Regions from separate parts of the Rhodoglobus sp. G.S.23 genome, predicted to be linked through region 1. Evidence: predicted binding sites of a transcription regulator. Region 1 holds the regulator's gene; the other holds the start of a gene.

Region 1 (4,412 bases):
AACGTTCGAGCTCACCGGCATTGCACCGGCGCCTCGTGGCATCCCCCAGGTTGAGGTCACGTTCGACATCGACGCTAACGGCATCGTGCACGTGTCCGCCAAGGACAAGGGCACTGGCAAGGAGCAGTCGATGACGATCACGGGTGGCTCAAGCCTCTCGAAGGAAGACATCGAGCGCATGGTTCGCGAGGGCGAAGAGCACGCTGCAGAAGACAAGGCTCGCCGTGAGGCAGCTGAAGTTCGCAACAACGCTGAGCAGCTCGCGTACTCCACCGGAAAGCTCATCACCGACAACGCTGAGAAGCTGCCAGAAGACGTCAAGACTGAGGTTCAGGCCGACGTCGATGCGCTCAACTCGGCACTGGCAAGCGATGACGAAGCGGCCGTAAAGACCGCCTTCGACAAGCTGACCGAAAGCCAGCAGAAGCTTGGCGAAGCAATCTACAAGCACCAGGAAGAAAACCCTGAGGCTGCAGAAGGCGAAGAGGCTCCCGCTGACGAGAACTCTGACGAGGACATCGTTGACGCTGAAGTGGTTGACGACGACGAAGCTGACGCGGACAAGAAGTAGATGTCTGACAAGAACAAAGACCACGACGAGAACCAGGAGCCGGTGATTCGCGATAAACGTCGCGTTGATCCGGAAACCGGTGACATTCGTGCGGCTGACTCGGCTGCTGCAGATTCTTCTGCAGCGGCCGGGGGGCAGTCCGCTGATGAAGCGGATGCTGCTGACGAGCCCGTCGAGACCGTTGACGCGTCGATTGACGCTGAAGCAGACGACGAGCCGGCAGCAGGTGCCGAGTCGCAATTGAGTGCTGAAGATCAGCGCCTGCTCGATGACGCTAGCCGCGATCTGGTTTCTGACATGCGCGATCAGATGTTGCGCGCACAGGCTGAGCTGGTGAACTTCCGCACGCGCGTTGAGCGCGACCGGGCAGCGAACCGCGAATCGGTCATCGCTGACGTCATCCGTTCAATGCTTCCTGCCCTGGACGATCTCGATCGTGCAGATAAGCACGGAGACATTATCGATGGCAGCCCGTTGGCGTTGGTTTCGCAGAAGCTTCACTCCAGTTTCGAGCGGTTCGGTCTTCGCAAGATTGGCGAGAAGGGTGAACTTTTTGACCCCGCTTTCCATGAGGCTGTAGTTCACTTGAACGACCCGGAGGCAACCGAAAACACGATTGCTGACGTGGTTGAGCCGGGCTACATTCTTGGTGAGCGCGTTGTTCGTGCCGCGAGGGTTGCTGTCTCCGGTCCTACTGAATAGGTCGGGGGTGGCGTGTAGTGGCTAGCCAAGATTGGTTCGACAAGGACTTCTACAAGGTGCTCGGGGTATCGAAAGATGTCTCAGCGGCCGACCTCAAAAAAACCTATCGCAAACTCGCGCGCCAGTTTCATCCGGATTCAAATCCGGGAGATCCGAAAGCGGAGTCTCGCTTCAAGGAGATCAGCGAAGCACATTCGGTGCTCTCCGATCCTGAACAGCGCCAAGAATATGATCAGGTTCGCGCTATGGGCTCTGGCGCTCGCTTTCAAGCGGGTGGCCAGTCCGGCGGCTTCGAGGATGTCTTTGGTGGCATGTTCGGTGCGGGTGGCGCGGGCGGTCAACGCTACGGCGGTGGCCAGTCTGGTGCCAGCTTCGAAGATCTTTTGGGTGGCATGTTTGGTGCTCAAGGCGGCCCTGGTGGCGGTGCGGGATTCCGTGGCGGCCCAGCAAAGGGTCGCGACCTAGCGGCAAACACAACGCTCGATTTCGTTACGGCCATTAATGGCGAAACGATTAAATTGCAGCCTGCTGGCGGTCGTCCGATGAACGTCAAGATTCCTGCGGGGGTCAGTGACGGGCAGAAGATCCGCCTCAAAGGCAAAGGCGAGCAGAGCATCAATGGTGGGGAGTCAGGCGATCTGGTTCTCACTGTGACGGTTCGCAAGCATCCGGTATTCGAACGTGAAGGCAACAATCTTCGGGTCGTTGTTCCTGTGACGTTCGCGGAAGCGGTGCTCGGCGCCACCATCGAGGTTCCCACTTTGAGCGGTACACCGGTCAAGTTGAAGGTTGCGGCGGGAACCCCGAGCGGACGAGTATTGCGAGTAAAAGGTCGCGGTGTCACGACGACAAAAGCGACCGGAGATTTGCTTGCCGAAGTGCAAGTGGCGGTTCCGAGCCACATCTCGGAAGCGGCACATGCGCACCTCGAAGCATTTACCCAAGCAATGCCCGCAGAAAACCCGCGGGATGACCTGATGGCTAAAGCCAGGAGGTAATGACAATGGATGAGTCCACGCCAGCTTTTGCGATCGCTGTTGCGGCAGAACTGGCTGGCATGCATCCGCAAACGCTGCGACAGTACGACCGTCTGGGGCTCGTCTCACCAACGAGAACCAGCGGTCGTTCGCGGCGTTATTCCCTGCGCGACGTGATGCAGTTGCGTGAGATCGGCGCCCTCAGTGCCGAAGGACTCAACCTTGAGGGAATCAAACGCATCCTCGATCTCGAAAACCGCGTAAGTGAGCTCACCTCCCGAGTGCACGAACTTGAAGCCGCACTCGCAGATGAACTCCTGGCGAAACCCGGGCGGCGAGTGTTCGCTGCCGGTGCTGCCGGAGAAGTGATCTCCCTCAAGGCAGGAACCAGAGGCGAACGCACTGACCAAGTCGTGCTGTGGCGGCCATTCACGCGACGCGACAATCAACTTCCGCGCTGATGTCATCCCGATGACCGTGTAGCGATGATCTCCTCAGAAGCCCCTCCGCTCGGCAGCGCTGCGATTCTGCGTCAACGCTGGAGTGAAGTCACATTTTTACACTGGCGGGTTGATCCCAGCACCGTCGAGCGCTTCATGCCGGCCGGATGCCGTCCAGACACCATGAACGGCAGCACGTGGGTGGGACTCATCGCGTTTCAGATGTCTCGCAGTTCGTTCTTTGGCGGGCCCCGCATTCCGTGGCTCGGTGACTTTCCCGAAGTCAACGTTCGGCTCTATTCGATTGACGAACAGGGCCGCCGCGGAGTGGTCTTCCTTTCGCTCGAAGCATCCCATCTCATCCCGGTGCTCACAGCGCAGGCCGCTTTTGGATTGCCCTACCGGTGGGCATCGATGCAGATCGGGCAGCGCGACGGAAAAGTTGCCTACACAACGAAACGCTACGGCCAACCGGATGCCGCATCCCACATCATCGTGCGCCCGATTGACGATCCGGCGGCGAGTGTTGCGCTCGCCGCTGACCCGGTTGCGACGTTCTTGACAGCGCGCTGGGGTTTTCACGAAACCCACCGCGGAGCAACCATCTACTGTCGCAATCACCACGAACGGTGGCCGTTACAGCCGGCAGAGCTCGTGCATCTCGACGATGGTTTGCTTGCGGTTGCTGGCTTCGAGGGGCTTGCGGATCGTGCGCCAGACTCGGTGATGTTTGCCACTGAAGTGTCGACTGTGTTTGCGTCTCCGCAGCAACCAATTCGTGTCCGCAAGCCTCGAGCGCGCACTGTATGGGCCACGGCGCGTTCATCATAGTCGTTCTGGTTTTCTGAATCCGGAATGCGTGGTACGGGCGTTCAACGTGGTCTCATCAGCACAAATGAGCATTGCCTCTTTGCGCCGACAGGGACATGATGAGTAACCACAACGTCATATATGCAACACACGATTGAAACGATGAAGCTGCAGAATGAGAGTGCGGGTGCAGTAGCCCGTGCGTAAATCATTTCTCGGCAAATAGCTCAAGGCAACGATGCCGAACAACGCAGGAGGCACCATGACGACGGTCCGCGCAGCAATCACTCAGACAACCTGGACAGGCGACAAGGAGTCGATGATTCAGAAGCATGAGCAGTTCGCTCGTGATGCAAAAGAGCAGGGCGCTCAAGTAATTTGCTTCCAAGAGTTGTTTTACGGCCCGTATTTCGGAATAACTGAAGACAAGAAGTATTACGCCTACGCTGAGCCTGCTGATGGCCCCATAGTGCAGCGTTTTCAGGCCTTGGCTAAAGAGCTAGATATGGTCATGATCCTGCCGATCTATGAAGAGGCGATGACCGGCGTGTATTACAACACCGCTGTCGTTGTTGATTCCGATGGCACCAACCTCGGTTCGTATCGTAAGCACCACATTCCTCACCTCGACCGGTTCTGGGAGAAGTTCTACTTCCGTCCAGGCAACATGGGGTACCCCGTTTTCAACACTGCCGTAGGCCCAATCGGGCTGTACATCTGTTACGACCGCCACTTCCCTGAGGGATGGCGCGAGCTCGGCCTCAACGGTGCCGAAATTGTGTTCAACCCAAACGCCACCAAGCCTGGTCTCTCCAACCGCCTGTGGGAGGTCGAAGGCCCCGCGGCTGCTGTAGCGAACGGCTACTTCGTGCTGCAGCCGAACCGTGTTGGTCGCGAAGACAACGAATACGG
Region 2 (4,412 bases), 740 kb from region 1:
AACTAAGTCCCTGTGACCTTGCTGGCGAGTTTCCTCGCACAGCGAACTCCCACGCGGTGAGCAGCACTCAGCCACTATCGTTGAGGCATGAGTCGGATCGCTGTCGTTCCTGGGTCCTTTGACCCTGTCACCCTGGGCCACCTGGATGTGATTGAGCGGGCAGCAAGAACCTTTGACGAGGTGCACGTTGTTGTCGTGCACAACCCGGGCAAGACGGCGCTTCTGCCGATCGCACAGCGGGTTTCGCTCATTGAGCAGGCGGTGGCGGATGCACGGCTTGCCGGCAACATTCGGGTCACGAGTTGGAGCATGGGTTTGCTCGTCGACTACTGCACCGAGGTTGGGGCGAGTGTCATTGTTAAGGGCATCCGTTCTCAAGTGGATGTCGCGTACGAAACCCCGATGGCGATCGTGAACCGCGATCTTGCTGCTGTCGAAACAATTTTCATGCTGCCAAACCCTGAACACGCTTATGTTTCGAGCTCGCTTGTGCGGCAGGTTGCCGCTCTGGGCGGCGATGTTGCGCCGTACGTTCCGCGGTCAGTTTCTGATTTTTTGCAGGCGCCTCGCGAGTAGTACGGGCACAATGGGTCTATGACTCTTACTCTCGGATACAAAGCCTCAGCTGAACAGTTTGCCCCACGTGAGCTCGTAGAGATTGCGGTCGCGGCCGAAGCCCATGGCATGGAGAGTGTTGCGGTAAGCGATCATTTCCAGCCCTGGCGTCATGAGGGTGGTCATGCACCGTTCTCACTGAGCTGGATGGCTGCTGTTGGAGAGCGCACGAGCACGATTCGGATTGGCACGAGCGTGATGACCCCCACTTTCCGTTACAACCCTGCCGTTCTGGCGCAGGCTTTTGCCACGATGGGTTGCCTTTATCCTGGGCGCATCATGTTGGGGGTTGGCACGGGTGAAGCGCTCAACGAGGTCGCTACCGGATTCCGTGGTGCTGGCGCGCAGGACTGGCCCGAGTTCAAGGAGCGGTTTGCGCGCTTGCGCGAATCAGTGCGCCTCATGCGTGCACTCTGGACCGAGGATCGGGTGTCGTTCGAGGGAGAGTACTACTCCACTCACGAAGCCAGCATTTATGACCGCCCCGACCAGCCCATCCCGATTTACATTGCTGCGGGCGGCCCGATGGTTGCCCGCTACGCCGGTCGTGCCGGTGATGGTTTCATTTGCACCTCTGGCAAGGGCATGGAGCTCTACAACGACGCGCTCATTCCTGGCGTCAAGGAGGGTGCGGCTAAGGCTGACCGCAAGTTCGAGGACATCGACCGGATGATCGAAATCAAGCTCTCCTACGACACCGACGCCGAGCTCGCCCTCGAAAATACACGTTTCTGGGCCCCGCTTGCGCTCTCGAAGGAGCAGAAGCACGACATCACTGATCCGATCGAGATGGAGAAGGCTGCTGACGCGCTGCCGATCGAACAAATCGCTTCGCGGTGGATCGTGGGCAACGACCCAGACAAGATTGTTGAAGAGATTCGCCAGTATGTGGATGCCGGACTCAATCACCTCGTGTTCCACGCGCCCGGGGGCGACCAGCGTCGTTTCCTCGAGCTCTTCGAGCGCGACATCGCACCGCGATTGCGGGCGCTGTAGCGACTAGAGCGCGAAGTACTTAACGAACGATGGGCGGATGCGTGAAGCATCCGCCCATCGTTGGTGTGTGGCGTTGGCGCGTCGACAGCGGCGTGCTGACTAGCTTGTAACGGCGACTGTCTCGGACGATCGAGCCTGGTTCGCGGAGTTGGTGCTGACCTCAATCTTGCGAGGTTTTGCCTTCTCCGACACCGGGATGATGACGCTGAGTACGCCGTTGTCGTAGCTGGCGCTGATGTTTTCGCGGTCAATGCCGGCGCCAATGCTGAACTGGCGCAGGTAGGACCCGTAGCGACGCTCCTGCGATAGCCACTTGGCTCCTTCGCGCTCGCCGGCGGTGCGTTCGGCACGAATGGTAAGCAGCTGGCCATCGACGTCAACGTCGACGGAGCCGGGGTCTACGCCCGGAAGGTCGGCGGTGAGAACGTACTCGTCGGCCTGACGGTAAAGATCCACGGGCATGGGCTGGGTGCCGACGCGGGACTGGGCTGCAGCGGTGAGCCGGTCGAGTTCGGCAAAAGGATCAAATGACAGTGTCATGGGAAACCCCTTTCTCAAAGTTGAGTCACGGTGACTCAATAATCAGAAATTAGCACTCTCACCCCGAGAGTGCCAAGTCATTTCGCTCACAGTTCGCTGATAACGAAGCGACCGTCGCCGGAGCGATCCGGCGACGGTCGGGTGCGGCGCAATCATCGGATGATGAACCGCGGATAGTTCTGCTCAGCGCGAGTCCGGGCTAAAGCCAGGCGCTCGCGACGGAGTTGGTGTTCGGCCCGGAATTCAGCGGTTGCGATCAGTCGAGCCCGGTGAGGACGGCGGCTCCACGTGATGAGCGCAACGCCGAGATGCAGAGCAATTCGGTCGATGAGTCCCACGCGGTGCGCCGAAGTTGGGCGCGACTGGGCGTTGTTGCTGGGTTCGGGCGGATGGTTAGGGCGGTCCTTAGGGGCCGCCAGAGTTGTGTTCATGAGGTGATCTTTCGTGACAGAAGCTGATGCGGAAGGCGCGCAAAAGCGCGCCGGTTCGGGTGGCGACCCAACGTCATCCCTCGGCGATCGCGAGTTGCAGAAGAAGGAGAGATCATCGCGATGCGCTGGCGCTCCAGATGAGGTGGGCGCAGACTCGTCAGTCGAACGCAGTCTCGTGATGATCGAGTTGAGTCGTGTGCTCCGTGAGCGCCGCCACCGTCAGAACCGGTTGGCGGAGATCGCTAGCCGGTTAGGCGGAGAGGGTGCCGACGGAGCCGGCGATAGTCGGAATCATTCCGATAGTTGAAATAAACACGCGAGGCTCCTTTCGATTGTTGGCGTTTGCTCAGTGTAGAACTATCGCCAACTGAGAATCAAGACCCAATTTGGCGACGATCTATTGCCGGTGCTGCCGGTGCTGCCAGTGCTGGTCCATCAGGACGGGGTTGCCGTCTGGATCTTCGAGAACAATGCTGGCTGGGCCTTCGGTGGAATCATCCACACCGTTGATAATTGCCGCCGTTCTTCAGCATGAGCCAGCCCGGTGAACGGCCAAGTATCCGGTCAGCGGTTTGGGAATTCGCTGGTTCATCCGTTGTGACACGGCAGAGGCGCAGTCCGCGCGACAATAGACAGATGCCCGCCTCCGTTTCTGCGCCCCACATTGGCTATGCCGCAATGCTTGAGCGGTTTCATCCGCGCGACGTGTTGGCGTTTGCCCAGCACGCCGAATCACGCGGCTTTCGTGGGGTGATGGCCGCAGACCACTATCAGCCGTGGACGCCGCAACAGGGCCAAGCTTCCTTCGTGTGGAACGTGCTGAGCGCGCTTGGCCAAACCACGATAGGTGACTTAGGCACCGGAGTCACAGCGCCCACATTTCGTTGGCATCCCGCGATGGTCGCTCAGGCATCGGCCACTCTTGCCGCAATGAATCCGGGCCGGCACTGGCTGGGCCTTGGCAGTGGTGAGGCCATTAACGAACATGTGGTCGGCCAGTACTGGCCTGAAGCGCCCGAACGCATCAACCGCATGTTTGAAGCCGTCGAAATCATCAAGAAACTGTTCGCCTCGGGGCTGGCAGGCAAAGATGTGCGCCACGATGGTCAGTTCTACCGGCTGGAGTCGACTCGGCTCTGGACAATGCCCGAGACCGCACCCGAGATCTTGGTCGCCACCGCCGGTCCCGTCGCAGCCAAACGCGCAGGGAAAACGGTTGATGGGCTCATCACCGAGGCCGCGCCGCTCGAAAAGATTGACATGCTGCTCAAACGATTCGCTGAGGGTGCACGTGAAGCCGGCCGTGACACTGCACAGCAGAGCCGCGTCTTGAGACTGCATCTCAGTTGGGCGGACACTGACGAGCAGGCGATGAAGAACGCCATCACCGAGTGGCCTAATGGTGGTCTGCGATTCGCAAAGAACGACATCCGGTCACCATTCGAGCTTGAACAACTCGCCCGAATGGTTCGTCCTGAAGACTTTGAAGGCCGGATGCCCGTCAGCGCGGATCCTGACGTGCACCGTGCCTACATCCAGAGCTACCTAGACCTCGGCTTCGACCGCATTTACCTCCACAACGTTGGTCGAAATCAGCGGGAATTTCTTGATGTTTTCGGTCGTGATGTGCTTCCCGCATTGCGCAAATAGTGTCGCGGTTGCCAATGCCGCAGACTAGACACGTGAGAATGAGCGCCTGGGCCGTGCCCGGCATCCCCGAAATTATGTCCGGTGACGACCTCGTGCAGGTGATATCGGCGGCATTGATTGCCGACTCGAACGATTCGCCGGACGGTGGGCTTGAGGATGGCGACATTCTCACGGTCACCT

Evidence for each region. The regulator HspR, encoded in region 1, represses chaperone genes until heat shock. The targets are predictions, from matches to a motif close to AAGTTGAGTCNNNNNGACTCAACTT.
Region 2: AC1ENN_RS09985 (Hsp20/alpha crystallin family protein) is a predicted target of HspR. The motif match lies at 2,169-2,193, and genes of this name have one in related genera.

What each region holds. Positions count from the first base shown of each region.
Region 1 is NZ_CM155237.1:2,789,804-2,794,215, reverse strand. It holds gene dnaK (molecular chaperone DnaK) at 1-571, shown strand, start outside; gene AC1ENN_RS13630 (nucleotide exchange factor GrpE) at 572-1,273, shown strand; gene AC1ENN_RS13625 (DnaJ C-terminal domain-containing protein) at 1,291-2,271, shown strand; gene AC1ENN_RS13620 (heat shock protein transcriptional repressor HspR) at 2,277-2,711, shown strand; gene AC1ENN_RS13615 (YqjF family protein) at 2,736-3,521, shown strand; gene AC1ENN_RS13610 (nitrilase-related carbon-nitrogen hydrolase) at 3,763-4,412, shown strand, end outside.
Region 2 is NZ_CM155237.1:2,047,048-2,051,459, reverse strand. It holds gene AC1ENN_RS10000 (ATP-dependent DNA helicase RecG) at 1-6, shown strand, start outside; gene coaD (pantetheine-phosphate adenylyltransferase) at 88-576, shown strand; gene fgd (glucose-6-phosphate dehydrogenase (coenzyme-F420)) at 595-1,611, shown strand; gene AC1ENN_RS09985 (Hsp20/alpha crystallin family protein) at 1,711-2,151, opposite strand; gene AC1ENN_RS09980 (hypothetical protein) at 2,304-2,582, opposite strand; gene AC1ENN_RS09975 (hypothetical protein) at 2,596-2,889, shown strand; gene AC1ENN_RS09970 (TIGR03557 family F420-dependent LLM class oxidoreductase) at 3,219-4,232, shown strand; gene cofE (coenzyme F420-0:L-glutamate ligase) at 4,271-4,412, shown strand, end outside.